Regions from separate parts of the Lysinibacillus sp. LK3 genome, predicted to be linked through region 2. Evidence: riboswitches for the same ligand, from Rfam matches in the RefSeq annotation. Region 2 holds a riboswitch; each other region holds the start of a gene.
The links. A riboswitch is a leader RNA that binds a small molecule or an ion and turns the genes downstream of it on or off. The one in region 2 is predicted to bind cobalamin.
Positions count from the first base shown of each region.

Region 1: linked by a shared signal. The riboswitch ahead of VK91_RS11250 (glutaredoxin) and the one ahead of VK91_RS09670 (energy-coupling factor ABC transporter permease) in region 2 are both predicted to bind cobalamin.
Region 3: linked by a shared signal. The riboswitch ahead of VK91_RS15845 (hypothetical protein) and the one ahead of VK91_RS09670 (energy-coupling factor ABC transporter permease) in region 2 are both predicted to bind cobalamin.
Region 4: linked by a shared signal. The riboswitch ahead of VK91_RS14370 (ABC transporter substrate-binding protein) and the one ahead of VK91_RS09670 (energy-coupling factor ABC transporter permease) in region 2 are both predicted to bind cobalamin.

Region 1 covers NZ_LDUJ01000015.1:20,924-28,719, forward strand. Annotated here, with positions in the region: gene nrdE (class 1b ribonucleoside-diphosphate reductase subunit alpha) at 1-1,296, opposite strand, end outside; gene nrdI (class Ib ribonucleoside-diphosphate reductase assembly flavoprotein NrdI) at 1,293-1,652, opposite strand; gene VK91_RS11250 (glutaredoxin) at 1,649-1,873, opposite strand; cobalamin riboswitch at 1,991-2,169, opposite strand; gene VK91_RS11255 (hypothetical protein) at 2,540-2,821, opposite strand; gene VK91_RS11260 (hypothetical protein) at 2,831-3,217, opposite strand; gene VK91_RS11265 (DUF2089 domain-containing protein) at 3,230-3,595, opposite strand; gene VK91_RS11270 (Lsa family ABC-F type ribosomal protection protein) at 4,285-5,766, shown strand; gene VK91_RS11275 (hypothetical protein) at 5,798-6,217, opposite strand; gene VK91_RS11280 (DUF3888 domain-containing protein) at 6,308-7,048, shown strand; gene VK91_RS11285 (DinB family protein) at 7,076-7,420, opposite strand; gene VK91_RS11290 (GNAT family N-acetyltransferase) at 7,593-7,796, opposite strand, start outside.
Region 2 covers NZ_LDUJ01000014.1:347,807-355,602, forward strand. Annotated here, with positions in the region: gene VK91_RS09650 (S8 family serine peptidase) at 1-1,918, opposite strand, end outside; gene VK91_RS09655 (energy-coupling factor ABC transporter ATP-binding protein) at 2,066-2,902, opposite strand; gene cbiQ (cobalt ECF transporter T component CbiQ) at 2,899-3,672, opposite strand; gene VK91_RS09665 (energy-coupling factor ABC transporter substrate-binding protein) at 3,678-3,950, opposite strand; gene VK91_RS09670 (energy-coupling factor ABC transporter permease) at 3,954-4,700, opposite strand; cobalamin riboswitch at 4,849-5,034, opposite strand; cobalamin riboswitch at 5,286-5,468, shown strand; gene VK91_RS09675 (ferredoxin) at 5,614-5,985, shown strand; gene cobJ (precorrin-3B C(17)-methyltransferase) at 5,990-7,657, shown strand; gene VK91_RS09685 (sirohydrochlorin chelatase) at 7,672-7,796, shown strand, end outside.
Region 3 covers NZ_LDUJ01000021.1:164,963-172,758, reverse strand. Annotated here, with positions in the region: gene VK91_RS15880 (YebC/PmpR family DNA-binding transcriptional regulator) at 1-192, opposite strand, end outside; gene VK91_RS15875 (low molecular weight protein-tyrosine-phosphatase) at 394-855, opposite strand; gene VK91_RS15870 (1-acyl-sn-glycerol-3-phosphate acyltransferase) at 916-1,518, opposite strand; gene VK91_RS15865 (putative RNA methyltransferase) at 1,598-2,431, opposite strand; gene VK91_RS15860 (MATE family efflux transporter) at 2,434-3,801, opposite strand; gene VK91_RS15855 (tyrosine-protein phosphatase) at 3,936-4,703, opposite strand; gene VK91_RS15850 (ABC transporter substrate-binding protein) at 4,849-5,799, opposite strand; gene VK91_RS15845 (hypothetical protein) at 5,783-6,340, opposite strand; cobalamin riboswitch at 6,498-6,696, opposite strand; gene VK91_RS15840 (glutathione peroxidase) at 6,821-7,366, opposite strand; gene VK91_RS15835 (hypothetical protein) at 7,447-7,796, opposite strand, start outside.
Region 4 covers NZ_LDUJ01000019.1:17,619-25,414, forward strand. Annotated here, with positions in the region: gene VK91_RS14360 (adenosylcobinamide amidohydrolase) at 1-464, opposite strand, end outside; gene VK91_RS14365 (iron ABC transporter permease) at 461-1,462, opposite strand; gene VK91_RS14370 (ABC transporter substrate-binding protein) at 1,459-2,427, opposite strand; cobalamin riboswitch at 2,564-2,747, opposite strand; gene VK91_RS14375 (acyl-CoA dehydrogenase family protein) at 2,805-4,472, opposite strand; gene VK91_RS14380 (class I adenylate-forming enzyme family protein) at 4,474-5,976, opposite strand; gene VK91_RS14385 (MerR family transcriptional regulator) at 5,969-6,358, opposite strand; gene argS (arginine--tRNA ligase) at 6,591-7,796, opposite strand, start outside.

The sequences.
Region 1 (7,796 bases), on a different contig from region 2:
TAGGTGCATGGCTGTATCGACTAATGCGCCGAAATCATTGACTTTACTTGCTGCATGGATATCGATGGAACCTAAGTTACACGATACATCTAATCCATAGTCATTTGGTTGATCCTGGTCCGTAATGATACTTGTCTCTTGTACTTGTAAGATTTCTGTACATAAATTGGACATTTTGACACGTCCAATATTTTTTAAAGGATGTACCTTATTGACATTATCATCAAAGATTTCAAACGGATAGCCTGATTCAAATTGTGCTTTTTTCACCTCTGTGTAAAGCTTTCGTGCATTTAAACGTTTAATTTTACGAATTTTAGGGTTATCAAGTAGCTCGTAGTACATGTCTGAAATAGAAATTTCAGACATACGTTTGCCATATTCTTTAAAAATATCGTATGGGCTAAACAAAACAATATCCTTATCACGTTTCATCAGTTCGAAGAAAATACTAGGTATAATAATCCCTGTTGAAAGGGTAGCGAGGCGAATTTTATCATCAGCATTTGGTTTTTTTGATGAAATGAAATTTTCTATGTCTGCATGGAAAATATTTAGATAGACAACACCTGAGCCATTTCGTTGCCCTAGCTGATTAGAATAACTGAAAGAATTTTCTAACAGTTTCGCTACTGGGATGACACCACTTGCACGATTTAATATCTCTTTAATTGGATCACCTAATGGACGTAAATCTGTTAAGTTGACCCCAACTCCACCACCAAGGCGTGATAGCTCTAAACAATAGCCAATATTTTCAGCAATACTATTCATGGAGTCATCCATTGATAATTTAAAGCAGCTGACTAATTCACCACGTGCTTTCTTACCACTATTTAAAGCAGTTGGTGTTGCAGGCTGATAGGCTTCCATCATTGCTTCGACAGAGCGTTCTGCTAGAGCCGTGTTGCCTTGAGCTAAATACAAAGCAATAATGACAATACGATCCTCATACTTTTCTAAGATTTCTTCCCCATCACGACTTTTCATAGCATAGCTATCGTAAAATTTGCTTGCGCTCATAAAGGATGGAAAGCGGAAATTATAATCATAGGCTTTCTTGTACAGCTTCTTAATAAATTCCATTTCGTACATGTCGATAAAGGCTTTCTCATAGTAGCCCTCATCAACTAAATAGCGGATTTTTTCTTCAATATCTATAAAATAACGCAAACGTACGTTAACATACTCTAAAAAGTAGCGGCGCGTAGCTTCGCGGTCCTTTTCTAACTCAAGTAATCCAGTTGTACTATAACGATTCAGTACGTCATTATTAAGCTTTAAATAGGTTTTCATCTCATTACCCTCGTTTCATAAAACGTTTGTATTGCTTCGTAATCCGTTTGATTACCTCGTAAATCTAATTTCCTTACTAAGGGTACATGATAGGTAGCAGCGATTTTCTCACCAGCAGCACCAAATACATGATGACCGAAGTTACTATTACCACTGGCAACTACTCCTTTACAAAAATCCCTGTTTTTTTCTAAGAAACGTTGTACCTTTGCTGGAATGTCACCTAAACCATCTGTGTAGGTAATTAAGAGATATGGCTTGTTCAATCGTAATTCTTCCGAGAGCTCGATACATTCTGCCTTTAATTTGGATACAACATTTCGGACATTACCTGTACGACTCGCGTAAACAATCATAGGGCAATCAACTCAATTTGAGAAACAATTTCCTGAACATCTCCTATGAAAGTTTCATTCATCTCTAAAACAGGCACACTTAAAAAACCTGCGTCAATAATCGTTTGCTTTGCTTGTTCATCGTGATCGATGTTAACAATTTCAGCTTCAAGTCCTGCACGTTGTAGTTCAGATTTTACCCATAGGCATTTTGGACAAATTGTTTTCGTATAAAGTTTCATAGAAATCCCTCTTTTCATAAAATAAAAAAGCCTATCTCCTCTAAAGAGATAGGCTAAATGGAAACGTTAACATACCAAAAATACTGACGTTCCCATCTCTTAATCCCCGAAGAAATGATAAATTTGTTTTATAAAGGCAGGTCTCCTGGCTTTGCTTCATTCTCTGATTCCCTTCCCATGCAAATGCACAGTGGTTGCAATCATCGTCAGCTTCACAGTTGCGGGGACAGCGTCGGAATTGTACCGAACTTCCCTTTTAAACTACATGTAGTAGTACCTTTGTAAAACGAACACAATATATAGTTGTTGTTCAATAGTTTTAAGTGTACCATCCTTCAAATGAAAAGTAAATCAAGATTCTAAACTTCTTTATTTTTGGATTATTCAGTATTTTTAATTATGTAGTTCCAAATAGATTACCACTAATCACTTATACCCAAATCAAAAATCTATTTTTAACGATGTACGTGATTTTCTATTAAAATGGATCTAGAATTCTAATTTGAGTTTAAAGAAATCTTCTATTTTATGTACCATTGAAAAATAGTTGTCTCTATCGTAAGTCCTGAAATAATGATCATCTCTTACCCATTTCAAATGATGCTCATTACATTAATAAAGAGCATGCTTTTATCATAACATGCTCTTACCATTCTATCATTGGGATTATAGTCTAACCTTAACCTCAGTCCCGTCCTGAGCTTTGACATCGACTAGCACAAGTCCTTTATAATTTTGTAGTTCCTTGATAATCGGCTTTAGCATTTCTTTGTCGATGAGGGGAAAGGTAAAGTCTATTTTCTTTTTATCGAAGTATGCCTTTGTCCACTTATTGGCTTGTTGCTGAATCCATTTAGAAGTTAAAATGGAGAGGACAATGGTTAGCACAGTATAGGGAACAGGGACGGTAAAGCGAACGTCTTTTGCTTTCACTTTTACATGCATCATTCGTCGCCTCTACTCAATGAAGACTGCAACGGAATCCCCGTTTGCTGATTTTATATCTACAATTTGTCCATCTAGTTCATTTTCAATCGCTTCAAGAAGAAGATTGATGTCGATATCTTTTACGTATTTTTCCGATTGCGGAATACTTGCAGCGATGCTGTGTCCTGCCATCAATACGGCTTTGACAAGTTTAATTGGTAAATTTACCGTGACATTATCATTTTCGGTGGATACAACACGGACCTTTAACGTTTTATCTAAATACTTTGTTTTTTCCACAAATTTATTCTCTGATTCTTCTTTCTGTTGTAGCACTTGAATCAGCTCTGATCCTTTATCCGCATCAATTTTGCCCTCTTGAATCATCGTTAACACTTTTGTAATCTCCTCTTTCATGGTCGTTCCTCCCTATTCGTCTTTTAAGAGCTTTATGGCTTCATCTGTTGTGATTTCGCCATTTTCCAGCATGCTTACAATTTTTTTCTCATCTACTTCATTTTTCTTCTTTTGAGCATAGCCAAGGGATGAAATAATATCATTTAGCTTGCCTCGAACTGTTGGATACGAAACCCCCAGTTCCTTTTCAACCTCTTTAATATTTCCTCGGCAGGTTAAAAATACTTCCACAAAATGAAGCTGATCCTGTGATAAGGATGCTAGCTTCGACAATTCAAACTCATTTTCAATGGTCGTGTGACAATGAGAACACTGTAACTTCGTAATTTTCAATGTTTTACTGCAGACAGGACAATTTGTGATTACTTGATAAGCCATAGTGAACTCCTTCCTTTAAGTTAAGCTGATTATATAACAAAGAAATTAAAGATGTAAATAATAAAATTAATAATTTTAATTAAAAAATAAATAAAATTAATTGCTGAATTAAAAATATTAATTAATCATTGCTGTATTGCTTGTCTTAAGCATCATTACACAGTACTCTATGTAGTGTTTTCTATTTCTACTTGTAGCTAGCGACATTAGTTAGAGAATGAAAGTTTAGAATTGAAAATAAGGTTACATTGTATTCTGTAAAAAAATTTGTTACTATAAAAAGACAATTATGAGAGGACTGATGAATGGACAATGAAGAACTAAACTATATTTTTATTTGAATTGAATGATTTCAAACACAAAATATAGGGTTAGTCTATCCATTTTTAACTATCAGTTTGCATTTTATTTGTCATGACACAAATGGCAAATCGCATTTATTCAGAAAAAGACTAATCCTTCCAATGCACAATTGGAGGGTTTTTTTCTTGCTTTCATAGTTGATTTTGTACCTTTCATTTACCTATAAAGGAGAGGAAAAATATGAGCGATTCAGAAACTATTGTAACGCATGTAACACTCCGTATAAGTCGTTAATATCCATCTACTTATACGGAGAAATCAACCATAGATGGATAGACCGACTTTGTATGAAAAGTAAACTGTTGCAATACAAAGGAGGAATTATCATGTCCATGATACAAGTACAAAACCTAACTTTTTCTTATCCAAGCAGCTTTGACAATATTTTTGAGAATGTCAACTTTCAAATCGATACGGATTGGAAACTTGGATTTATCGGTAGAAACGGACGAGGTAAAACAACATTCTTTCAGTTGTTATTAGGAAATTATGAGTATAGCGGAAAAATCATCTCTTCTGTAGACTTCACTTATTTCCCCTATCCAGTTTCTGATCCAAATAAATATACCCATGAAATATTTGAAGAAATTTGTCCTCAGGCAGAAGATTGGGAATGTCTACGTGAAATAGCTTACCTACATGTAGATGCGGAGGTCATGTATCGTCCTTTTAAAACATTATCCAATGGTGAACAAACAAAGGTGTTACTTGCTGCGTTGTTTTTGACAGAGGGTCAATTTTTATTAATTGATGAACCAACCAATCACCTAGACACGGATGCACGAAAGACGGTTTCCGATTATCTTCGCAGAAAAAAAGGATTTATTTTAATTTCACATGACAGAAGCTTTTTAGATGGCTGTGTTGACCATATCCTATCGATCAATAGAGCCAATATTGACGTTCAAAGTGGAAATTATTCTTCTTGGAAGTTAAATTTTGATCGTCAGCAGGAACACGAAGAAGTAACCAATCAACGACTGCAAAAAGATATCGACCGATTAAAACAATCCTCAAAGCGTTCGTCAGGTTGGTCTAATCAAGTGGAAGCCTCCAAAAACGGCACAACCAATTCAGGTTCTAAACTGGACAAAGGCTTTGTTGGACATAAAGCAGCCAAGATGATGAAACGAGCGAAGAACCTGGAATCCAGACAACAAAGAGCTATTGAGGAAAAATCAAAACTGCTAAAAAATGTTGAAAAAACCGAGTCATTGAAAGTAGAGCCATTGGCATATCCATCAAAAGAAATGGTTGTTGTCACGGATGTATCGATTCGGTACGATGACCATATCGTGAATAAGCCTATTAGCTTCAAAGTGGCACAAGGGGATCGAGTTGTTTTAGATGGCAAAAATGGAAGCGGAAAAAGTAGTATGTTAAAACTTATTCTAGGTAATCCCATCCAACATACAGGCTCGATAAAGTTAGCTTCAGGTCTAGTCATTTCCTATGTTCAGCAGGATACATCCCATTTAAAGGGATTGCTATCGGAATTTATTGAAGAGCATGGTATTGATGAGACGTTATTTAAATCAATCCTGCGCAAGATGGATTTTGAGCGTATTCAATTTGAGAAGGATATCTCTCATTATTCTGGTGGGCAAAAGAAAAAGCTGCTGATTGCTAAAAGCTTGTGTGAGAAGGCTCATTTATATATTTGGGATGAACCACTCAATTTTATTGATATCTATTCACGCATGCAGATTGAAGAGCTCATAAAAAGCTCTCATCTCACAATGGTGATTGTTGAGCATGATCAGGCATTTCAACAAACTGTAGCAACGAAAACGATAGCTATGTCGTAAAGAGAAGAATCCATTTATGGATTCTTCCTTTTTAATGATATTGAAACCAATGGATCCATTTAGAATTTGTCTCTTTCACGATATATAGCTCACCTAGTGATGCACTTTGCGCTGGCAGTAATCTTGGAAACCTTAATCGAACAAACCAGGAGTGATTAGCCACATTTTCTCCACAGAAGTTCACCGCCATTTTATAGTAATTCTCCTCCATGCCAGTTAATATGGGCATGGGCTTTATCACCTCAATTTGCCACTCCTGATAATCAGGGCTTGAGCCATATACTTTTGGAATGATGTCAGCTAATGCTTGACTAAGCTCGTCTTTGTCTTTCACCGTTGTTTTCATCAATACATCTGGATTTGGACATTTTAAGCCTTCAGGTTCTGACCACGAAGTAGCTGTTGGAAATAACAAAAGCATACATAAAAAGGGCAGTATTATTTTTCCCATTGTTCAATTCCCTTTCTTTAAAAATGCTCGATAATTTGCTGTGATTGGTGCACTCTATAAAGTATCATCCTGCAGAAAGGTCACTATTCCATGAAAAAATTTGCTTATGTTTTAATGTTTATCTTCACTATGTTCATTCTGCCATGTAAGATTTATGCGCAAAGTGAACAAGCTGATGAGCAACTAATCAGGGACACATTCATTACAATCCTTAATCCATTTATTGAAAAGGAAATTGATCATTACTATGGCTATCCTAAGCAGTATGGCTTGTATGATGTGAAAATTTTAAAAATTGTCAAAGAAAGTCAGTTTAGCTTTAAAGTTAGCGTGGAAGTTACGACCTTTGAGCATGCGCATTCCCCACCCTACAGTAAGGAAATCATTACGTTTGAAGTCAGTCCAACTGGTGTCATCACACTTCGCTATATACATGAGGCAGATGATGTAGAAAAGGCAATAAACGCATTCTATAGGGCAACACTGTTAGATATACAGCAGAGTTTTAAGCTGGACTTAGCATCTTATACTTCCTACCGATACGATCAATTGCAATATCAAGCTGAAATTAATAATGATATGAAATCCCTTGCTATGATTGCAGAGGAAATAGTGACCCATATTTTATTTCCTGAGCGAAAGATTCCCTACAAAAATGTCATAGACCCTGTCACTTTTATCAAGGGTAATATAGGTTATATGCTCTTTAAAAGAGCGGATGGTACAAATGTAAGTTATCAGCTGCAAAAGAAAGACGGCACATGGATCGTAACAGATAAAACAAGTAAGCCAGGTAAGAAAATGGAGGATCTGTTACCGTGGTATATATAGAAAAATGAAGCCAACTGATTCCATCAGTTAGGCTTCATTCTTTAAGAGCGTTTGCATCATACTTTTTATAATTCCCATGTGAAAATTTTCATGGTTCATATGAAAGACAACCATATCGCCTAATGTTTTCATACCTAAAAAAGGTTCTTTAAGCGGTTCATGTAGATGTCCTGCACAAGCTTGTTCAATAAGAATTGGTTGTTCCTCTAGGAGCATAATAATTTGATCCATTGTTGGCGGTTGCTCAGTCCAGTTATCTGGTTTACTGCCACTAGGAAACATTACATGATAGGATAGGGGCAAATGCCTTTCTTGTGTAACAGCTGGAAAAACGGAATGATCCCAACCAACTAATAGATGACCAGCATTCAAAACGAATATTGTTATGATGTACAGCGGGTATCTGATCAGCAATATTCTCAGGGATCGTACGTAGAAATTCAACAGTCCAATTACGCCACATTTTCATTTGCATAAATAATTGCGCTTCGTTTATATACTAGCTCCCTTTCTACACGTTTTCAGTTATATTCAATACCATGGATTAAATTAATTTATAGTAAATTACGGTTGCTTCTAATTCTCCATCTGGTGAAATAGTATATTGCGGAATTTTCCCTACTTCTTGATAATCTAATGATTTATATAATTTATTAGAAGGATCCCCTTCTCTCGTATCTAAAACTAGCAAGGAGCGGTTTTCTTGTTTTGCTCGTTCCTCTGCTTGTTGCATCAGCGCTCGTCCAAT
Region 2 (7,796 bases):
AAGCGGTCTGCATTGGATAGGCTTCTTCTTCACCTTCATCATTTTCAGCTTGATCGATTTCTTCTGGTGGCACAGGATTAAAGTCATCTTTTAGATAAAGCTCCATAGAGGCAGTGACACCAGGAATTCCCGATAGATCAAATTGTAACGTCGTCGGTTTTTTGACAGAGAACGTGAAGTAATCTTGATCTTGTTGTTGATCTTTTGACAGTAATGTATAGTTTTTACCTGCTGTACTATATGGGAACTTTTTAATAGGCTCCATCGTAGACTTGTCTATTGTATCAATTGGCAAGTCCTTCGTCGTTTGTGCTGTAAAAATGTAAGTAGATTTGCCTTTTAAACTATAGCTTCCATTATGATCTTTGACACCAATGACAAGCGTTCCCTTTTGATCTGCTTTAAATAGATAACCTTCTTTTTTTCCTACGCGAACATCATTGACATGGATAGGCTCTACATCACCAATCCCGCTATTTGGGTAGAAATATAAATCAAAGGCATAGTCGTATTTGTCAGCGCCTTTTAATGTTAATTGAGCATATTCATTTTCTTCTAAATCGACTTTATACCATTTCTTTTCGTCTTGCTGTTCAAAAGTACCCTGTTCTGTATTTAGCTTATTTTTAGCAAGGATCTTGGCGTTCTTAATACGATCTTCCTTTGTCTCTGAATAATGCTTAGGCAATTTATTTAAATCAAATTGTAATGCTTTTACAGGATCAACTAATCCGTGACCATAAGTAAGATCATAGCCTTTCTCGCCCAAATCTTGTGCGGTCATTTCTAAAATCGCTTCTATTTGATGCGGTTTTAAAGATGGGTCTTTGGATTTAAGAAGAGAGGCGATACCTGCCACGACAGGAGAGGCCATGGATGTTCCACTAAACTTGACAAAAGATGATCCTTTCTTCGCATCATGAACGGTACTATAAATGTCTTCACCTGGTGCAACAATATCCACAGATGGTCCGTAATTGGAGTAGCTCGATAGTTTGTTACGTTCGTTTGTTGAACCAACACTAATGACACCTTCGAAAGAAGCGGGGAAGGAATATTCATCTGTCGATTCATTTCCTGCGGCCGCCACAATTGTAATCCCACTATCAATCGCTTTCTGAACGGCTTCCTTCATCAGGGGAGATTCACCATAGCCTCCTAGACTCATATTAATGACGTCAACGCCCTGCTCAATTGCATAAAGAATACCCTGTGCAATGATGAAATCATTAGCACCTTCTTTGCCGTTAAATACATCAATTGGCAGTAACTTTGCATTCGGATTAATCCCATGCCCACCTACGCCATTATCTTTTGCTGCGGCGATAATACCTGCCACATGTGTTCCGTGATCGCCTGAATAAGTAGTATTAGCAGGTGCTGCTGCATTATAGGGTGGAAGTACTTGTGACTTTAGATCGGGGTGTTTAAAATCTACACCAGAATCAATGACAGCAACTGTGACATCATGGTTGCCTGCTAATTCTAGTGCCTTATCCATTTGCAGTAAGTTTAAATGATACATCTCTTGTTTTTTAGGATCAGCTTCTTTATTAAAAGAATGATAGATGTAACTAGGAGATACACTTGATATTCCGTTTTGCTTTAAATAGTAAGAGACGGCTTTTTCGATCGATACGCCTTTATTTAGTTGTACAACATCATACCCTAATGAAGGAATGGAGCGGATGACCTTGGAGCCAATTTTTTTATGTACGTTTTTATCAAGACCTGAATGCTTGATAACAATTGTATCCTTACTCATCCATTTTTCTTCATTCTTCTCTGTTTGTTTCGCACTGTTTGCCAGCATGTTTTTCGCTTTATGCTGAGGTGCCTCAGCAAAGGCAGAAGCAGCAGGAACCATGAGTGCAGCAGATGCTACAACAGCGACTGATTTTTTATACCAACTTTTCAATTGTTATCTCTCCTTGGTGTTATAAATTAAATCTCGACTATATTAATACGGACAAAGATTAGAAAAGTTTCGTAATGGAGGAAAATTTTTCTTTGCTATTTTAATTTTTGGTAGGTATAACGAAAAAACCTAGCATTATTAAAAGCTTTAGATCTGTTCTATTAATTGTTGTAGCTCCTGCTTGGAACGAGGGATGTTGATATTTTCCTGCAATAGCTTCTTTTTTTGCAAAGCTATGACCATTTCAAAAATCCATGGACGTTCAAGATGCGCGCGATGTAACAATTCGTCTTCATAAAACAAGGTGATTGGATCACCGTTATAAATAATTTTTCCAGCCTCCATAACAATGATTAGATCTGCCCATTCATAGGCGAGAGGTATGTCATGGGTTGCTAGTAAAATGGTTCTCTCACCATCATCTAATTTGGCTAAGTATTGTAATACTTGTGTAGCATAATAATTATCAAGACCGGCTGTTGGTTCATCTAACAAAAGGACAGAGGGCTCCATCGCTAAAACACCTGCCATTGCTACACGTTTTTTCTGACCTACGCTTAAAAAATGAATGGGTTTATCAAGCAAATCTTCCACTTCGGTTTGCGCAACGGCCCATGCTATTTTTTCTTCCGTTTTTTCAGTAGACCAGCCGAGATTCAATGGGCCAAATGCTATATCTTGCTTGACGGTCCCTGAAAAAAGCTGATGATCTGCATTCTGAAAAACAATGCCGACTTTTTGGCGTAGGGCCTTTAAAGCTTTTCGACTATATTCCAGATCGTTGCCTTCGAATACAATCGTTCCAGCTGTAGGTTTTAAAATACCGTTAAGATGCTGAAATAAAGTCGATTTTCCTGCGCCATTATGTCCGAGTATGGCGATTTTTTTACCTTTTGGAATGTCTAATGTAATATCTGACAACGCCTTCGTACCATCCGCATAGGCATAAGATAATTGGTTGAGTTCAAAATAAAATGCTGTCATGTAAAATACCCTCCATATACGATGAGGACTAGTAAAATAGCTGCCATGCCTAGCCAATTTTTCTTGCTATAAGAGCCCATCTCTTGCCAGTAGACGGCCTCGCCTCCACGTGATTGCATGGCATTGTTGAGCTCTCGGCTACGCTGAAACATTTCCACAAATAATGCCACAATAAGCATGGAGACAGAGCGTAGCCATTGCATCGGTGAATGATAGCCAAGACGTGCTTGCTGGGCGAGATGTATATTTTGCATGCTTTCTAAAAACATAAAAATAAAACGATAGATTAGTTCGACGAGCTCCACTAATAAAGAGGGAAGTCGCCATTGTCGTAGCACATAACATATTCCTTGTACGGAAGTGGTTAGAATTAAAAAGTATAAACAACTAATGCTGCCAAGGACAATAAAGAACAGCTGTTGCGCTGCTAACACACTTGCATTCCCAATAAAGACAGTCCAATTCCTAAATGTAAACGACCAAATATGGGCAGGGAGTGCATTCGTTGATGATGTAAAGGAAAGTAAAATAGATACGAGACTTGTTAATAAGAAAAAGCTAGGTAGCAATAATAATTTGCCGTAGTATGCAAGCGGAATTTTTGCACCTAAAATGATAAAAGCACTCATTACAAAAAATGTAATGAGTGAAAGTCGTTCATCTCTCATGATGAGCGTTATGAGAAGTAGTCCAAGTGAAAATATCATTTTTTCTAGCGGATGAACGGACGCTAGCTTATTCAGATAGGCATACTTATCAATGAGTAACATAATGGTTAACCTTCTTTGTGTTTGCCACGCATATAGCCGATGAAGTAGCCAATAAAGCCAGCTCCTATAGCTGCCTGTAGCACGAATAATAAGCTTTCGATTTCACCACTTGGTGGCTCCCATAGACTTTCAAACCATGGTTCATATTCCGCATTGATTTCACCGATAGCTGCTTCTGCTTCTCCATCAGCACCACCAAATTCAGCACCTTTTTGTATGAATAAGGGAATGATGGCTAACAACACAACAATTGCTAATAACAATAAATTTTTTTTCATTTGTTAATGTGCCTCCTTTGTTGAGAAAACACGTAACGTTTTTAATTCGCTAACATTGTATTTTTTCAAGAAATTCATCACAATGACCGTTAAAATTCCTTCACTCACTGCTAAAGGAATTTGAGTTAAGGCAAAAATACCTGCAAACTTTGTAAAGGATGCCATAAAGCCTCCAACCTCTGAAGGAAAGGCTAGTGCTAGTTGTACAGAAGTCACAATGTATGTACCTAAATCACCAAGCATAGCTGCAAAGAATATGGCTAGTGAAAATGACAACCCTACTTTTTGAGCCCCTTTAAAGACAAAGTAAGCAATAAAAGGACCAACAATAGCCATAGAAAAGGCATTAGCCCCTAAAGTTGTAATTCCTCCATGAGCTAATAATAAAGATTGAAATAATAAAACGATTGTTCCAATTACACTCATTGCTAGAGGGCCAAAGAGTACTGTCCCAAGTCCTACACCAGTTGGGTGAGAGCAACTACCTGTAACTGAAGGGATTTTTAGGGCGGATAGCACAAAGGCAAAGGCTCCTGAAAGCCCCAAAAGCATTTTTGTTTCAGGATTTTCATCAATGGTTTTTCGAATAGAACGCAATCCTAGAATGATAAATGGGATAGAGATCACCCACCAAAAAATAGCCCATTCGATTGGTAAAAAACCTTCCATGATATGCATGGCAAAGGCACGTTTTGGCACGATTAAAAAGGCCAGTAAAAAATAACTAAGTTTCCACCATGATAATTTCAAAAAGCTTTCCTCCTAACTAATTAATAGATTTTTAGAATATTGCGTGCGTAATTAAAAAAAGCACTTCTCCTTAGGTGGAAAAGTGCATAGCTAAAAAAGCAAATAACAGTCTCATCTGCTAAGCCGCACACCTATCCTCGTAGGTTGAAACGATCACTTATTTTTCGGCAGGTCTCCTGGCTCTAGTTCAATGCTTTATAGGTCTTCCCATCCGTTGGACAGTGACATATTCTATAAAGCTCCCTATTACAGTGGCGGGACCGCGCCGGGCTCAAACCGGCTTCCCTTTTAAGCAAAATGACAAGCACTTTGCACCGAAAAACATTCAAATTGTGAGATTTCACGACAAAGTGTAACATGAATTTCCATAAATATGCTATACCTTTTATGAAATTTTTTAAATTAAAGGTCAACAGTGAATATTCTGATAAAATTTTGTGCGCAAATTATATAGATTGTATAAATTTCATACCTAGTTCCATTCAAAATTGATAAATTTGTCATAAATTTTTAAAGAAATATTGAAATTTTAAAATAATAAGATATGATAAAGACAGTTTTCTATTTAAAATTCTAATAAAAATTTCATATAAAACGTCAATAAGTGCTCGAATAGCTCGAGATAATAGGGAAATTGGTGAAAATCCAATACAGCCCCCGCTACTGTAATAGCTGATGAAATCGCAAAGCCACTGGTACAAACTTGGGAAGGTGCGACAGTAAAATGAAGCTTAAGTCAGGAAACCTGCTTATTTGATTGTGCATGCAAACTTTTCGGAGGGAGAAGTTGAAGCGAAAGCGGGTACCTGTATTTCATTCTATTCGTTTTTATTTGGCTTCTACAAAACCTTTACTCTTCGTTATAGAGTAAAGGTTTTTCTTTTTCCAAAAAGCAAATGAGGGGAGACAGAAGATGACAACTTGGAATTTAGAGGGGATGAAAACACATCTCTTTATTTGCAATGGCAGTAGCTGCATGAAAAAGGATGGGGAGGAAATTACCTTAGCCATTCGAGATGAGATACAGCGGCAAGCACTCGATCAGGAAATACATACGACAAGAACGCGCTGTAATGGACGCTGCAAGGATGCTTGTGTGGTAATCGCTTATCCTCAAGGAAACTGGTATCGTGTGCCATCAACAGAGCATGCTAGAACACTAGTACAAGATTTACATCATGAATCCTTATACAACGAACATGTCTTTACACTTCGTGAAGGTACATTACAGCGTACTGCTCAAACAACTGCCATTAAAGGGATCGAAAAGGTGAAAGAGGGGTAACAACATGGCGCAAAAAGGAAAAATTTTCGTAGTAGGCTTTGGACCTGGAGATTTTAAGCATATTACGACACGTGCAGTAGAGGCTTTACAACAAAGTGATATGATTATAGGCTATAAAACCTATGTAGAGCTGATTCAAGATTTAGTAAGTGCAAAATCGATTGTTAGTACAGGCATGACAGAAGAAGTGTCGCGTGCACAGGAAGCCGTTCGTCAAGCTGAAGCAGGGAGCATCGTCTCAGTAATTTCGAGTGGTGATGCAGGCGTCTATGGCATGGCAGGATTAGTCTATGAGGTGTTAATTGAGCTAGGCTGGACAGAAGCAACAGGAATTGAAGTTGAAATTGTTCCTGGGATTTCTGCGATTAATTCATGCGCTAGCATACTTGGTGCACCTATTATGCATGATGCTTGTACAATCAGTTTGAGTGACCATCTAACACCTTGGAATTTAATTGCAAAGCGTGTCGAGGCAGCTGCGATGGCGGACTTTGTCATTGCTTTATACAATCCTAAAAGTGGACGTCGAACAAGACAAATTGTCGAGGCTCAACGAATACTTTTAGAATATCGTTCGCCAGACACACCAGTTGGGCTTGTGAAAAGTGCCTATCGAGAACGTCAAGAAGTGACCATGACAACACTAGCAGAAATGCTAGAACATGATATTGGTATGTTGACAACTGTCATTATCGGGAATTCGTCAACATTTTTCTATGACAATAAGATGATTACGCCCCGCGGTTACCAACGTAAATATACCCTGGGTGAAGAGAAACAGCCATTACGTCCACATCAACGTTTACGCGAAGAAAATGAACCTTGGGCAATGAACCAAGAGACAGGAACAGCGCGAAATGACTTTACGGCTGACCCTAATGCAGGGCGCTTTAATAAACCCAGTATAGCCGCTACGCCAAAGCCGAAAAAAACAGCTCTTGAAATGGCTACAGCGGCACTTGCAATGGTAAAAGGGACAAGCGCAGTCAAAGTAACACCGAAGCTTGTACAGCAAAAAATAGAATCTATTTTTGAATTAGCAGTAAGTCCTGGTGTAGCCAATAAGTTTTTTACTCCCCAGCAAATGATGACGTTAGCGGAGGTCGTTGGGGATGAGGGGACGATGGAATACACACCAGATCATCAAATTCATTTGAAAATACCAACGACTGCCCCTGAACAGATCACAGAGAAATTACAGGAAGTAGGGTTTTTATTAGCTCCGATTGGTGATGTGTTATCACTGAAGGCTTGTGATTTTTGCTACGGTGAAAAGGCTGATTCAATACCATATGCAGAGGAAATACAAGAAAAACTAGGCGGTATGTCCTTACCAAAGACATTAAATATTGGCTTTAATGGCTGTGGGATGGCCTGTTATCGGGCTGTATTTGATGATATTGGCATCGTCTACCGCAAAAGTAAATTCGATGTCTTTATTGGAGCAAAACCAGTCGGTCGTACAGCACACGCAGCACAGCCTGTTGTAGAAGGGCTGGAGCCTGAGCAACTAATTCCACTCATTACAGATATTATTGAAGAATATAAAGCAAATGCTCATCCAAATGAACGCTTATTTAAATATTTTAAACGTGTGAAAAAAATACTGCATTTTACGTATCAAGATATGTCTTCCAAAATAAAAGTAGAGCCAGCTCCGTGCGGCGACTAGTAAGGAGTAGAGAGATGAAAGCTATTTTATTTGTCGGCCATGGGAGCCGTTTAGCAGCAGGAAATGATGAGGTTCGTACATTTATCGAACAAATGACACCGCGTATTGATGAACAATTTTTAGTGGAAACTTGTTTCCT
Region 3 (7,796 bases), on a different contig from region 2:
TATAATATGTTTTGGAACACTGTATGTTTTTGCGCGTTCAAGCACTACTTTAAGTGCACGGTTTGACTCTGGATCTGGTTCGCCTGATTTAGCTGCCACATAAATTTCTCGCCCAAATTTTGCATTAATACGGCTTGTGCTTTGATCTTTAGACGCTTTCTTTTCTTTAATATTGTTCCACTTACGACCCATTGTTTCCACTCTCTTTCAAAAGATAAATTTATAAAAATAATAGATACACAGTTGTATATCTGTAAATGGTAATTAAATACTTATCGTATCTTTACTCTGCAAATAATAACACAATGATGCTTACAAAGCTAGATATACCAATGTTTAAGGTAGCATTTTTCTAAAAAAATGGCTGTTAAAATTTACGATTTTAGCGCCATCTTATAACAGCTCTTGTTTAATTTTTGCTAGCAATGCCTGACAGCCTTCTTGCACCAATTCATAGGTTTCCTGAAAATCACCTGTATAATAAGGATCCGGGACATCCTTACGATGCGCTGTTAAATCTAAAAATCGAAAAATCTTTGGTGAGTTTGGATGGCCTAGTATTGTACGGATATTACGAATATTGCTTTCATCCATTCCAATAATATAAGCAAACTTTTCAAAATCAGACTTTTGTAATTGTCGACCTTGCATATCTATTGTAGAAATACCATATTCCCTAAGCTTATCCTGTGTACCTCTATGTGGAGGTTCGCCAATATGCCATGAGCTGGTAGCAGCGGAATCCACTTCAATTTTATCTTCTAAATGTTCTTTTTTCACCATGTCGCGCATGACCGCCTCAGCCATGGGTGAGCGACAGATATTACCTAAACATACGAAAAGTACTCGAATCATTTTATTTTCCTCCTACAACAAAGCACTCAAAATCAATTTGATTCTGAGTGCCGTTTGCTTTTATTTTACGGGAATACGTTTCTGTAGTTCTTCTGTTAGAGCAACTAATTCATGCTCAAGGTGTTGAGTAAACTGCTCACGACCTTCTTTACCCTTGCCTGTTACATAAAAAGGCTCACCATAAATTAAATAGCCTTTGCCTCGCTTCATTACATCACCCACATTACGTGCACCAACATAAGCAGCTGGAACAATTTGCGCCTTTGCCAACTGTGCAATGGTAATAGCCCCTTGTTTTAAATCTGTTCCTTCTGCACTACGTGTCCCGGAGGGGAAAATCCCTACAATTTTACCTTCCTTCAATAACTGCGAAGGAATTTTAATCACGCTCGGTCCAGGATTATCACGGTCTACCGGAAAAGCATTTAAATGCTTAACAAGCCAGCCAAGCCCTTTCATTTCAAATAATTGCTTCTTCGCCATAAAGTGAATTTCACGAGGGTACATGGCTACACCAAGGTTTAAAATATCCACATAGCCAGTATGTGTACAAGCTATAATAAACCCACCCTCTTTCGGCAAGTTTTCTTCTCCGTATACACGAGCCTTTGAACCCATTAATTTTAATATTACTTTGACAACATTTGCTGCTAGTTTATACACTGTTACATTCCTACCTTATTCAATAGTTATTCCCATTGTAATCGAAAATACCAGTATACTGCAATTGCAGGTGACCAACTTAAACCTTCCCTACTAATAGATCCACATCAATCGTGATTTCATTTAGTTCAACGGCTGTTTGTTCTGCTTTATGCCAACCCATTGGTGTCATCTCTAATAGAGCGGGTACTAGCTCTTCTGAAAGCGGTAAAGTATAAGTTACACGTTCTACGTTTACCTCACAAAAACTTTCTTGAAAACGAGCTACAATTTGTTCATTAGAATAAGTTTCCTTGTTTGAATCTGCATATAATTGAGCACGCAGTTCCCGCAAATAACCACTTTGCGGTACAACCTTCACAAGACAGCCATTCGGTGTAAGAAGTCGTTTAAACTCCTCATAATTTGCTGGTGATAGTATATTTAAAATGGCATCGAAACTCGCTTGAGCAAATGGACTTTTAGCTAAATCCCCTACACACCAAATTTGTTGAGGATAATGACGTGCTGCAGCCAAAATGCCCTCCTTCGCTATGTCAATTCCAACGCCAATACCATGATCTCTATCATTCATAATGCGAGCTAAATGTGAGCCCTCTCCACAACCAGTATCGAGCACCGTTTTTGCAGAGCTTATAAGCTCACCGATTCGGGCTTCTACAGCATCATAAATCCCACTATCAATAACAGCCTTGCGGGATTCAAAAAGGCTCTTACTATATTTAGAAGCGGCGTTATGTGTCAGCATATTGACATAGCCTTGTTTCGCAATATCAAAGGAATGGTTAGAAGTACAAACCAATCTCCCCTGCTCATATACATGCATTGATTGCTGACAGATTGGACAAGCAAAAAGGGTGATATGTTGATCCATTAATGCCGCCCCGATAGCACGTTTCGATAATGCGCCCATTTCTATGCCTCCTTTTTGTCGTTCGGTGATACAAGAGCATAACGCTCCCATTTACGACTTTTCCATCTAAAGTATACGATAATTGCCCGCACCCATTCATCTGCTGAAATGGCTAGCCAAATTCCGACCAAGCCCCAATCCAATACAAAGACAAATAAATAGCCAAGCGGCAGGCTCATGCAAACCATTGATAGAAAACCAATTTTCACAGGGAATCTAGCATCCCCAGAAGCGCGTAAAGAGTTAATGACAACGATATTCATTGTGCGACCAGTCTCTAGCAAAATACTTAATGCTAACACGGATGCCCCAATCTTAATGACTTCTGGATTATCAGTAAATACCTGCATAAGTGGCTTACGGAATAGCGTAACGACTGCGACCATAATAATCGTAAAAGCAAATGCTGCACGAACACTTTTCCATAGCTGATGATACGCCTCATCTTTTTCTCCTGCACCTACATGACGACCAATAATAATGGCTGTTCCTGTACCAATGGCAATTGCAAATAAATACGTAAACATCGAAATATTCATAGCATATTGTCGTGCTGCTAGTGTTTCTGCTCCTAAGTAAGTCGCATAATATAAAAAGATGATTTGGCAAAATTGATAAAGTACCTGTTCAAACGCAGATGGTAAACCAATGTTTAATATTTTTCTCACATATTCCTTTGAATACTCAAAATAATATTGTAACTTTACGCGCACTTCCATTACCTGATACAGCAACCAGAAAAATACTAGGACGGCTAATCCGCGACTAATGACAGAGGAAATAGCCGCTCCTTTCACACCAAGCTCTGGTAAACCTAAATTCCCAAAAATAAGACCGTAGTTTAGCACAACATGTAAGACGTTCATGCCAAGCGAAACGTACATAGTTTGTTTTGTCCAACCATGTACACGAATAATTGCAGCGAGTGCATTAATAATAGCCTGTAGGAAAATAAAACTCCCAATGATGGCTAAGTAACTTTGTGCATAGTGGAGTACTTCTCCCTGCAAGTTCATCATTGTCATTAAATGTCTCGCAAAGAAGAAAAATAAAATACTCATTAAAAGCCCAACGACCAAATTCATCGTGACCGCTAACGCCGAGATCTTGGCAGCTTCAAAAAAGCGTTTGGAGCCTAAATACTGAGAAACAACAATAGATGCACCATTGCCCACTACCTCCAGAATCAAGATGGCAATATGGATATATTGATTGGCTGCACCTACTCCTGATACAGCATTATCTGATAAAGCACTGAGCATAAAAGTATCGGCTAGTCCCATCAACATAAATAGAAAAACTTCTAAGAAGATTGGCCATGTTAAATGGAATAGACTTAACTTATTTGTCTCTTTAATTGTGTCTGCCAATACTTTCACTTCTCCTATTTTTTCTTAAAAATCTATTGTATCTTATCACAAATATTCAGACTGTAAAGAGATTTATAGGAAGACAGCGCTTCCACATAAAAAATCCCTTTCACATCGTGTGAAAGGGCTCATTTTTAAATTAAGCAATAAGATTGTAATTGCTCTCGTTTTTCAATTGTTAGGCCAAATTCCTGCTCTAAAAACCCAGTCTTAGAACCATAGCGACGATCCATCGCATCCAATGCTGCTTGTAAATAGTCTTCACGGGCGGACATTAATGCATAAAATTGCTGTAGTTCTTGCTCATTATACTGATGCTGAATAGCCTGAGCCATTCGTTCTACCATTGGACGTAAATGTATATTAGTATCTAAATAATCCTCCATGATAGTCTCCACTGGTACATCTAAAGCTAGTAAAATAAGTGCTCCTCCAATACCCGTTCGGTCCTTACCAACTGCGCAATGATGTACAAGACCTAGATTATTAGGATTTTGAATCGTTTGCATTAACTCTTTAAATGAAAGATTGTTAAAAGGCATTTGTGCATAAAAATCCCGAAACATCTCAGGGCTTACCACTTTATAGAAATCTCTACCACCAGCATTGGTTGGCATTTCAAAAGCATGATTACCCTTCGCTGGGATTTGTATATATTGAGCATGCGAGAACACTGGGTTAGGATTATGATACGCCTCATTGTTATCGCGATAATCAAAAATGGTCTTAATCCCTAACGTTTCAAATAGCTCTTTATCCGACAGTGTCATTTTTCCAAGGGCAGCTGAGCGGTAAAATAAACCGTTCTTTACCCTACGCCCATCTTTTGTTTTATATCCACCCATGTCTCGGAAATTATAGACTGCTTCAAATGGAATTACCTTTGTCTCTAATTGCTCCAATCACTACACCTCCTAAGATTATCAAGCATACTTACTTTTATTTTAAAGAACAAACTACATTAATTCCAATTTTCACGCTAGGTAATAATTTAAACCACATAAAAAATGCTAGCTGAATAGCTGACAGCTAGCATGGAAACATTTCTTATTTAAATAACTCTGGGTACACAGCCTTCGCTACTAATTCTACAGCTTCACCAATACGCGGACCAGGTCGATTAGAGATATCTGTATCAATGGACAATACCGCTTTGTTTTGAATAGCTTTCACAGTATTCCAACCATCTCGTCCAAGAATTTCTCCTATTGGATCTTCTGTATAGTTTACTGTTGTTAAAATAACATCTGGATTTTTCGCAATAACATCTTCCTCATTCACTTTTGCCCAGCTATTCAAGTCAGAAAAAACATTATTAACATTAGCTGCATCTAATATTTCTTGCTGGAAAGTGCTAGAGCCTGCTGTATATATGTCTGGCTTAGGGCTAACCTCTAAATAAACATTTTTCGGCGTTTTTACATCCTTCACCTTCGTTTGTACTTCAGCAATTTTCGCTTTAATCTCTTCGTTTAATTTATTTCCTTTATCAGGAACATCCATCACAGCAGCAATTTGTTCGATATCTCCATAAACATCGTCGAAAGTAGTCGCAGATTGAATAACAAACACTTTAATTCCTGCGTCCTCAAGCGGCTTTAGGGCATCCTTATCACCGATTGTATAAGCAATGACAACATCTGGCTTTAACGCTAAAATTCTTTCACTGTTAAAGTTCATAGTATCCGAGACACGTTCAATTTTTTGTGCTTCCTCTGGGTAAGTATCGTACTCAGTTGCTCCTACAATTTTATTGCCAACACCTAAAGCAAACAAAATTTCAGTATTACTTGGTTGTAAAGATACAACTGTTTTTGGTACTTCATTAAACTCTATTTCCACTCCACGGTCATCTGTCACTTTATAGCTTGTTTTCTCTGCTTGTTGTGTATCTTGCGAAGCATCTTTATTTTTTGTATCTTCAGCAGTGCCACAGCCTGCTAATACCAGTGCAAGTAAGAGCACTGATAGCCATTGGAAATTAAATACTTTTTTCATTGTTATTCTCCTTTTTCTTTTTCATTGGGTAGGATTTACTAATAAACCGTATTTCCGCTATTCCAGCTTGCTGATTCATAAAAACAGCCATGACAAAACATACATTAGCTAATAAACCAAGGTAATCGAAAAGAATAGCAGGAACCTCTCGTTCTTCTGATACTTTGTGTAAAGTACGATATGATTTTTTTGCCTCACTGCGACAAAGATGTAAGGCTGAAGCTGCCTCTGTTCCTTGAGGTAAAACAAAACTTTGAATCTCTTCCTTCACATGGCGAACGTAAAAATCATAACGTTCACTTAACCAAGATAAATCCTCTTCAGTTACTGCTAATTTCCCACGAACTGAGCCATTCACATGATAAGCCATAGGTAACATAAGCAATAAATCCTCAGCAACAACTTGAACATCCTCTTTTTTTACCGCAGCTAATGCAACTCCTAGATGTGTTGTCAGGCTATCTGTTCGAATTTCAAAATCGACCGTTGAAGCTTTCTCACGCATAAATGGATAACAAGAATAACGGGCATCTTTTTTCACTTGCTTCCCCCCTATTTTCTATAATGAAAAATTCTTATTTGAAAGGCATAAAAAAGTCGCTCCTTTTTGCAAAGGAACGACAAAAATAACATAATGAGCCATCAAACTAGACAAAGCCTATGTATTTGCCGTATATCCTCCTAGCTTCCGAGAAGTTTTTATACGTTCAAATAAAGGTCGGTCTCCTGGCTTGTACAGTTCGTCACATGAAACGAATGTGTTATAAAGGACCTTCCCATCTTCTTTGAGACAGTGGTAAATCTTTATAATGGCTGCACTTACAGTTGCGGAAACAGCTCCGGTTTTTCACCGGATTCCCGATTATGCTAATTAGCACCTTTATTCTGCAAGAATATTTCATTTGTAAAGCAGTTTATCATATATGCTTCAGAAAAAATAGCTGTGCTCAGTTTTAAAATATAGCATTATTTCTACTTGAAGAGAAAACCCTAACTAATTTTTACATTATTAAGAAATTTACTATAATAGTGTTTCAATTGCTTTTTCAATATCGAGCTGTGAATCTGTTGGTTCAAAGCGTGCGACGGACTTACCATTAGCATCTACTAGAAATTTTGTAAAGTTCCAGCGAATATTACGACCATCTAAAAAGCTTGGGGCAAGTTGAACAATTGCTTCTGCCAACATTTTCTCCTGCATACTTGCCTTCCCAAACTCTCGGTAATCCACTTCATGCTTTAAATAATTAAAGAGTGGATGGGTAGCCTCTCCATTTACCTGTACAAGCTCAAAAATCGGGAATGTGACCCCATAGTTTACCTTGCATAGATGCTTAGTTTCCTCCCCATCTTCAGGATTTTGATGGCCAAATTGATCACAAGGGAATCCAAGAACTACAAAATTCTCTTTTCCATATTTATCATACATTTTCTGTAAGTCTTCAAATTGATATGTAAATCGGCATTGGTTTGCCGTGTTAACAATTAACATTGTTTTTCCACGATATGTTTCCATCGATAAAATTTCGCCATTAGGCTTCCGAACTAGATAATTATAAATGCTCATGCATAATCCCCTTTTTTCATTCATTATAGTTGACTATTCTATCGTTCATCAAAGAATTTGCACAAAAAAACACCACCTCGCTACTTTGAACGGATGGCTGACTTATACTTCTTTTTATATTTAGCATCTTGTTCTTCATTAATTAAACGATGGGCAATATCTAATAATTTCGAGTCATTTGTTTGATCATATAACTTTTTAAATGACATAATAATATCCTGACGAATAAGAGATGGCTGTTTTTCATCTATACATGTTTGAAATCTTTTAGCTAGATACGATACAACCAAATCTCTTTGTACTGGACCCGCCTGTCCAATTTTCCAAATTGCTTGTAATGCATGCCTTGCCGTAGCAGATTGTTCATCGTAAGTCACAGCCCAAATCTTTAAAAAATCCTCCAAGACCCTTTCTTCTGGATCACTTTTTG
Region 4 (7,796 bases), on a different contig from region 2:
TGAGCTAATGCCTGTGCAACAAAAACTCTTTGTTGTTCACCGCCAGATAAAAATTCCATCGGTGTATGCTCATATCGCTTTACACCTGTTTGAAGCATTGCATGTTGAACTGCCTTCTCATCTTGTGCAGACCAACTCGAGAAAAAGCCTGTTTGATGCGGGTAGCGCCCCAGTGAAACTGCCTCTCTCACACTGTTCGAGAAAGCATTTGCATGAAGCTGTGGTAATACAGCCATTTTTTTAGCCAAAGCACGAGCATTATAAGAAAGAATATTTTGTCCATCAATCGAAACGGTTCCAGCAGTAGCTGGTAAAATACCACTCATTACTTTTAATAATGTGGATTTCCCGCTACCATTCGGCCCTAGAATGCCAAGAATTTTTCCTTTTTCAACAGTAAAACTAATGTCCTTGACGATTGGTACATCTTCATAGCCACCTGATAGATGTTCAACAACAATCATGCCCGTACCCCCTTGCTTCTTCGCTGCTTATAAAAAATATAGGAGAAAACAGGTGCTCCAATAAATGCCGTAATAACACCAATTGGTAGCTCTCTTGGCACAATGATTGTTCGTGCTACTAAGTCGCAAATAATGAGTAATGTTGCACCATTGAAAAAAGATAATGGTAATAAGTGGCGATGATCAGAACCCCAAATCATCCTTGTCATATGCGGCACCACTAATCCTACAAAGCCAATTGTGCCAGAAACTGCTACAGCTGCTCCAGTTAGCATGGAGCCACCTGTTAATATCAAATATTTACTGCGCTTTACATTAACACCTAAATGTTTTGCTCGCTCTTCACCATACAACAAGACATTTAATTCTCGTCTTTGTGTCCATAGCATTATTGAACCTACAATCACAAATGGAATGATCATTTGGACATATGGCCAACCACGCATCGAAACAGAACCAAGTAGCCAGCCTATTACCTGACGTAATTCTTCACCAGATAAGGCAATCATTAATGAAATGAGGGAACCTAAAAATGAACTAAAAATAACACCTGTTAATATCAACGTTTCCATTTTTAATGAGCGGTCTACGAGTCTAGCAAAGCTCATAACAACTACCATCGTAATGATAGCACCAATCATACTGAAGATTGGCAGCGCATACAAACCGACAACAGGTATAGAAATACTAAAAAAGATCGTTAAAACAGCACCAACAGAAGCCCCTGATGAAACCCCTAGTGTATATGGATCTGCTAATGGATTTTTTAATAAACCTTGGAAAGCTGCTCCAGCAATAGCTAGAGATGCGCCTACTAGTCCCGCTAATAACACTCGAGGCAAACGAATTTTCCAAAAGATATTGGCGGCTGTTTCATCAACCGCCTTATTCCACAATACTTCTAGTGGAATATGAACTGAGCCTATCGCTACGCCACACCAGATGCTAATAAGAAGAAGCGTACATGTTAGTGTATAGGCTAGTGCTATTTTTTTCACTTAAATACCTCAGGATAGATCGCTTTTGCTAATTCTTCTAGACCTTCTGCTAAACGTGGCCCTTGACGACTTGTTGTACTTTCATCTACCTGCACAATCGCATTATTTTTTATGGCATTAATCGTATCAAAGCCCGCACGTTTTGGTATTTTCGTTAAAATATCTGGTACATAATGATATGTCACCACGATGACATCTGGATTTTTTGCGATAATTTGTTCTGCATCAATTTTATACCAATTATCGCCATCTACAGCTACATTCTCTGCATTGATCATTTCAAGCATAGCGTTCATAAATGTACCATTGCCAGCTGTATAAATATCTGGCTCATCTGATGCTTCAACTAACACTTTTTTGGGTTCAACATCCTTGACTTTAGACAAAACTTCTTCTACTTTTGCCTTCATATTAGCGACAATTTTTTCTGCCTCTGGTAATTTCCCTGTAGCACGTCCAAGTTGCTCAATTGTTGTATATGTTTCATTAAAGTCTTGTGCATTTTTTACAACAAATACTTTCAAACCTGCTGATTCAAGCTGTGCAATAGCCTCTTCTGAAAGAGACATGCTAGATTCGTGTGAAAAAACGATATCTGGTTTTAAGGCAATAATTTTTTCAATATCGTATTCCATACCGCCAACCTTATCCTTCTCAGCTGCCTCTGGCGGATAATCGTCGTTGTCCGTAACACCAACTATTTCATCATTTAAACCTAGTCCAAAAAGGATTTCGGTATTACTCGGTATAAGTGAAACAATTTTCTTAGGAGGTGCTTCAAGTGTAATGTCCTTACCAAGGGCATCTGTTATCGTCATTGGGAATGTTGCTTCATCCACCTGTGCTGTTTCTTGCTGTGTTTGCTGCTCGTTAGATGGCTTGTTATCTTTTGCTTCCTGCCCACAAGCAGCTAGCAAGCCTACTGCTAAAAATGCTGATAATCCTATTTTCCAAAATTTCTTCATGTGAATCCTCCTTCGTTGATCCGTGCGACATTTCGCTTTATTCTACATCAAAATAAAACCCCTCATCTTTGATCGATGAGGGGGCAAAATCGCACCAAAAAAACTGATACAAAATCCACCACCCTATCCTCGTAGGTTGTCATGTCGTTATAAAGGCAGGTCTCCTGGCTAGTGCTACTTGCGATTTTTCAAGCCTTCCCGAAATCTTCAGTGGCATCATTTGAAAAAACTCACACTTACAGTGGCGGGACCGCATCGGAATTACACCGATTTCCCTTTTCACTTTACTTAAGTAAAGAACCTTTATAATATTCAGTTGATTTCATTATACATGAAAATGAAAAAAGTCGCCTCCATTCAAGACGACTCCCCGGCCATTATACAATTTCAGAAAAGTATTGGACTGTTTTCATTTGAGCACCCATTTCTCTTAATGACCATGTCTGTTCTAAATAAACGTCTGCTAGTTTTTCATATTTCCCACCAAATTTATGTGCCCACTCAACCGCTATGACACTTTCATAAAGGTGAGCCATTTTTTCCGCCATACCTTTAGCTTCAAAAGTTTTCGTTGCCTCGTCTAAAGCGCTAAAAATTCGCAGTTTCACAGACATATTCGCCAATTGTTCTTTAACGATTTGTACTAGTGAGCTGTCAGCTAATTTGTCTAATCGTTCCTCCATCTCATGTACAAACAGTTCATGAGCATGAAACTTATCTACTAAACGAATGAGTTCTAAGGCCAAAATATTAGCCGTCCCCTCCCACACCGTTAACACTTGGGCGTCTCTTAATAAGCGGGGCGTTACAAAGTCTTCTATATAGCCATTACCTCCGTGTAATTCAATTGCCTCACTAGCATAATGAACAGCTTGCTCTGCTGTTTCCTTTTTCATAATGGCAATATATAAACGATTCATAATAAGATCTTGCTGAGTTCCCTGTCCACTTGTCACTTTATCGTATAATTGGATAAGATCAAAAACTGTCGCTACTTCCACGTGCAACTTAGCTGCAAACTTCCCTAAAGTATCCTGAATCATAGGGTACTGTGTTAAGGGCTTGCCAAATGCATGTCGATTGCTTACATAATGTTTTGCCTCTAAGAAGCCGCGACGCATAATACCAATTGAAGCGACTGCATTACAAATTCTAGAGAGATTTAGTGCTTCTAGCATATAATAAATCCCTTTATTTTGCTCCCCTACAACATAGGCAAGTGCACCATCAAATTCTACCTCACCAGAGGGAACTGCCCGAACGCCTAGCTTATCTTTCAGTCGGCGAATACGTAGATGATTTGTTGTTCCATCTTCTTTGCGCCAAGGAACTGCAAACAATGTTAAGCCTTTGGAACCTGCTGGCGCACCTTCTAGTCGTGCCAATACCATCGCTACACCACACATGCCCGCATTGGATGCAAAATATTTTTCACCATATAGACGATACGCAGTGCCATCCTTTCTCGCCTCCACCACATTTGCACCTACGTCAGAGCCTCCTTGACGTTCTGTTAAAAAGGTCGCACCTTCATATAAATCTGTGTCACCTGTTGCACACACATGTGGTAAAAAACGATGCTTTACCTCTTCATCTGCATAATGATCTAATAGATAGGCAGTAGCCATCGTCAATGTTACGGGACAATAAAAACCAGGTTCTGCATGTGATAGCAAATAACCTTGTGCAAAGCTATAAACATAATTCCCCTTGTGGCCTAGCTGCGGAATATGCTTGTGTACATAACCTACAATCCCAGTATTATATGTCTCTTCAATCGTTTTTTTATAGCCATCATTAACCCAAACCTCTGATATCTCTTCACCATAGGCATCATATTTTTGAAGGCGAGGCTCACCCTGTCGATCTGTATGTTTTGCCCTCGCATCAATATCACCTGCACATAGCTCACCAAAATCTGTTAACTCTCGTTGGGCATAGGATAAAAACTCTTTATCTAACATCATTTCTACTATTTTTTGAAGCGTGTCATCTTCAGTAAAAAAGTTCGTAGTACGCATTGCTTCTTGTTGTAATACTTTCATGCTATCTCACCTCTTGCCCCTTTAAATTTTGTTTTAATATTTTGCCTGATGCATTGCGTGGTAGCGCTTCTACTTTTTCAAAAATACGTGGTATTTTAAACTTTGCAAGATGCTCCTCTAAATAAGCTTTCAAAGCTTCCTCATGGATGTCTTGTTTAGCAGAATACACCGCCTTTACAGTTTCCCCCCATTGCGGATGTGGTACACCAATTACCGCAACCTCGAATATACCTTCAAAGCTCAATAAACAATCTTCAATTTCTTTCGGATAAATGTTGACACCTCCCGAAATAATGACATCCTTTTTACGATCTACGATCCAAATAAAACCATCTTCATCCTTGCGAGCTAGATCTCCGGTTTTTAACCAACCATCAATAAAGGCTTCATTAGTAGCTACTTCATCCTTATAGTAGCCAAGCATGTTGCCCTCACCCAACAAGACAATTTCCCCTACTTCGCCTACATTTACATCTTCTCCACTGTCATTCACAATACGCAACTCTGTACCAAGTGGCGCCCGCTGACCAATACTTCCTGCCTTTGCTTCATGCTCCTTGCCAAATAATAATGAACCACTTGGACCTGCCTCTGTTAATCCATATACACAAGTCAAATTATTTGTGCGGAATGCCTGCTGAATGAACCGAACCTCACTTTGAGATAACGGTGCCCCACCATAGACCCACCATTTCATAGAAGACAAATCTGCCGAATGTAGCCTTGGCAGTTGTGCCGTTAATAAATAAGCAACAGGTGCACCAAAGAAATGTGTTGTTTTCTCCTTTTCAATGGAATCAATGAATAAATCGGGTGTAAAAGTTGGTGTTAATACATTTGTTGAGCCTACCAATACACCCGCCATTAAAAATAAATGTAATGGTGCAGAGTGTGTTAATGGCATCATAAGCAAAATACGGCTCTCAGGCTTTACCTCCATTTCAACAGCTATCATTTGCGCCACTGTTAAAATATTACGGTAGCTAAATAACACACCCTTTGGTTTTCCTGTCGTGCCAGATGTATATAAAATCGTGGAAGGGTCATCCTCTTGTAACTGACAATCAATTGTTTGTGTACTAGCATTTTGAAGCATTGATTCATACTGATGCCATCCCACTTTTTCTTGGCCTGTTTTAATTTTTAACGGAATACCGGCTAGCTGTTCAACTGCTGCAAAAATAGCCTCATGTACGACAATTGCCTTCGCCTCGGCATGCTGCGCCACGTACTCTACTTCTTGCAATGTAAACTTCGCATTGACTGGCACAACGATCGCTCCAATACGCTGAATAGCAAAGTAACTGACAACAAACTCTAAAACGTTTGGCATAAAAATTAAAACCTTATCCCCATGCTTTACTCCCTTCTCTAGTAAAGCATGACTAAAACATGTCACCTGCTTATCTAAATCTTGGTAGGTTACTCTTCTGCCATGACAAATAACGGCTTCATTTTTTGGATACTTACGGGCATTACGTGCTAATAAATTGGAACTATTCATCTTGCATCTCTCCCTTTAAAGTCGCTAATTTTTCGCTAAACATGCCATGCATTTGTTGTAACTCATGCTTCATCTGCGTCAGCTCAGCTATTTTACTGTCAATCTCTTGAATTTTTTGTTCCCCGTATTCAACCGTTCGCTCTAATTGCTGAATTCCTGAGCGATCAAAATCAAATAGTAAAACCATCTCTTTGATTTCCTCTAAAGAAAATCCGTACCGCTTGCCTCTGAAAATAAGCTTGAGTTTCGCCAATTCTTTTTTGGAAAAGGTTCGTTGGTTGGTAGATGAACGATGGGGGCAAAGAAGCCCAAGTTCCTCATAATAACGTATTGTCCGCGTAGACACATTAAACTCCTTTGCTACCTCCTGAATCGTCTTCAAAACCATCTCCCCTTTCCTAATTGGCAACAGTATACCATTGACGTTAACGTAAACTTCAACAAAATTTTCGGAATTAACAGAAAAATAAAGTTTGGGACAGCTAATTTCCCACGGTTTATCCGTTTCTTTTGTCTTTCTATCCAACACATTCGGAACTTTATCTCTCATATTCAGCCTTCTATCCATTAAAAAAAGCCCCTAACACTTTTCATGTTAGGAGCCTAAAGTTTAATTACATTTTTTCAGGTGCAGATACGCCGATTAAGCGTAATGCGTTCGCAATTGTTGTGCGGACAGCCGTAATTAATGCTAAACGAGCCTCTGTTAACTCTTTATTTGAAGCATCTAATACTTTTTCTGCATTATAGAAGCTGTGGAATGCAGCTGCTGTTTCTTGAATATAGTTTGCGATACGGTGCGGTGTGCGGTGTTTCGCTGCTTCCGCTACCACTTTCGGGAAATCACCAATCTTTTTCAGTAAATCAATTTCCTTTTCTGCTGTTAACAAATTGAGATGTTCTGTTGTAGCAGCAAAGCCTTGTTCATTTGCTGAACGTAAAATAGATGAAATACGTGCATGCGCATATTGTGCATAGTACACAGGGTTTTCATTAGATTGTGATACTGCAAGGTCAAGATCAAAGTCCATATGAGAATCGCCAGCTGTTTTTACAAAGAAGTAACGAACTGCGTCAAGACCAACCTCTTCTACAAGCTCACGCATAGTTACTGCATTCCCTGTACGCTTAGACATTTTGAATTTTTCTCCGTTTTTATAAAGCTGAACCATTTGAATAACTTCCACTTCTAACGTATCTCGATCATAACCAAGTGCTTGAATCGCTGCTTTCATACGTGGAATATATCCGTGATGATCTGCTCCCCAAATATTGATTAATTTATCGAAGCCACGGACAATTTTGTCTTCGTGATAAGCAATATCTGGTGTTAAATATGTGAATGACCCATCATTTTTAATTAGCACACGATCTTTATCATCACCAAATGTTGTAGAGCGGAACCAAGTAGCACCATCCTCTTCAAACACATGTCCATTAGCTTTTAATTTATCTAAAGCTACTTCGATTTTCCCATTTTCATATAGAGACGTTTCAGAATACCAGACATCAAAATTTACACGGAAGTTTGCTAGGTCTGTTTTTAATTTATCTAATTCTAAAGCTAAACCGTGCTGACGGAAGAAGGCAAAACGCTCATCATCTGATTTTGCTAAAATTGCATCACCATGCTCTTTTGCTAATTTACCCGCAATATCAATAATATCTTGCCCATGATAGCCGTCTTCTGGCATTTCAGCTTCCATTCCTAATGCTTGTTTATAACGAGCTTCTAATGAATAAGCTAAGTTATTAATTTGATTACCTGCATCATTAATATAATATTCACGAGAGACACTGTAACCAGCCATATCCAATAC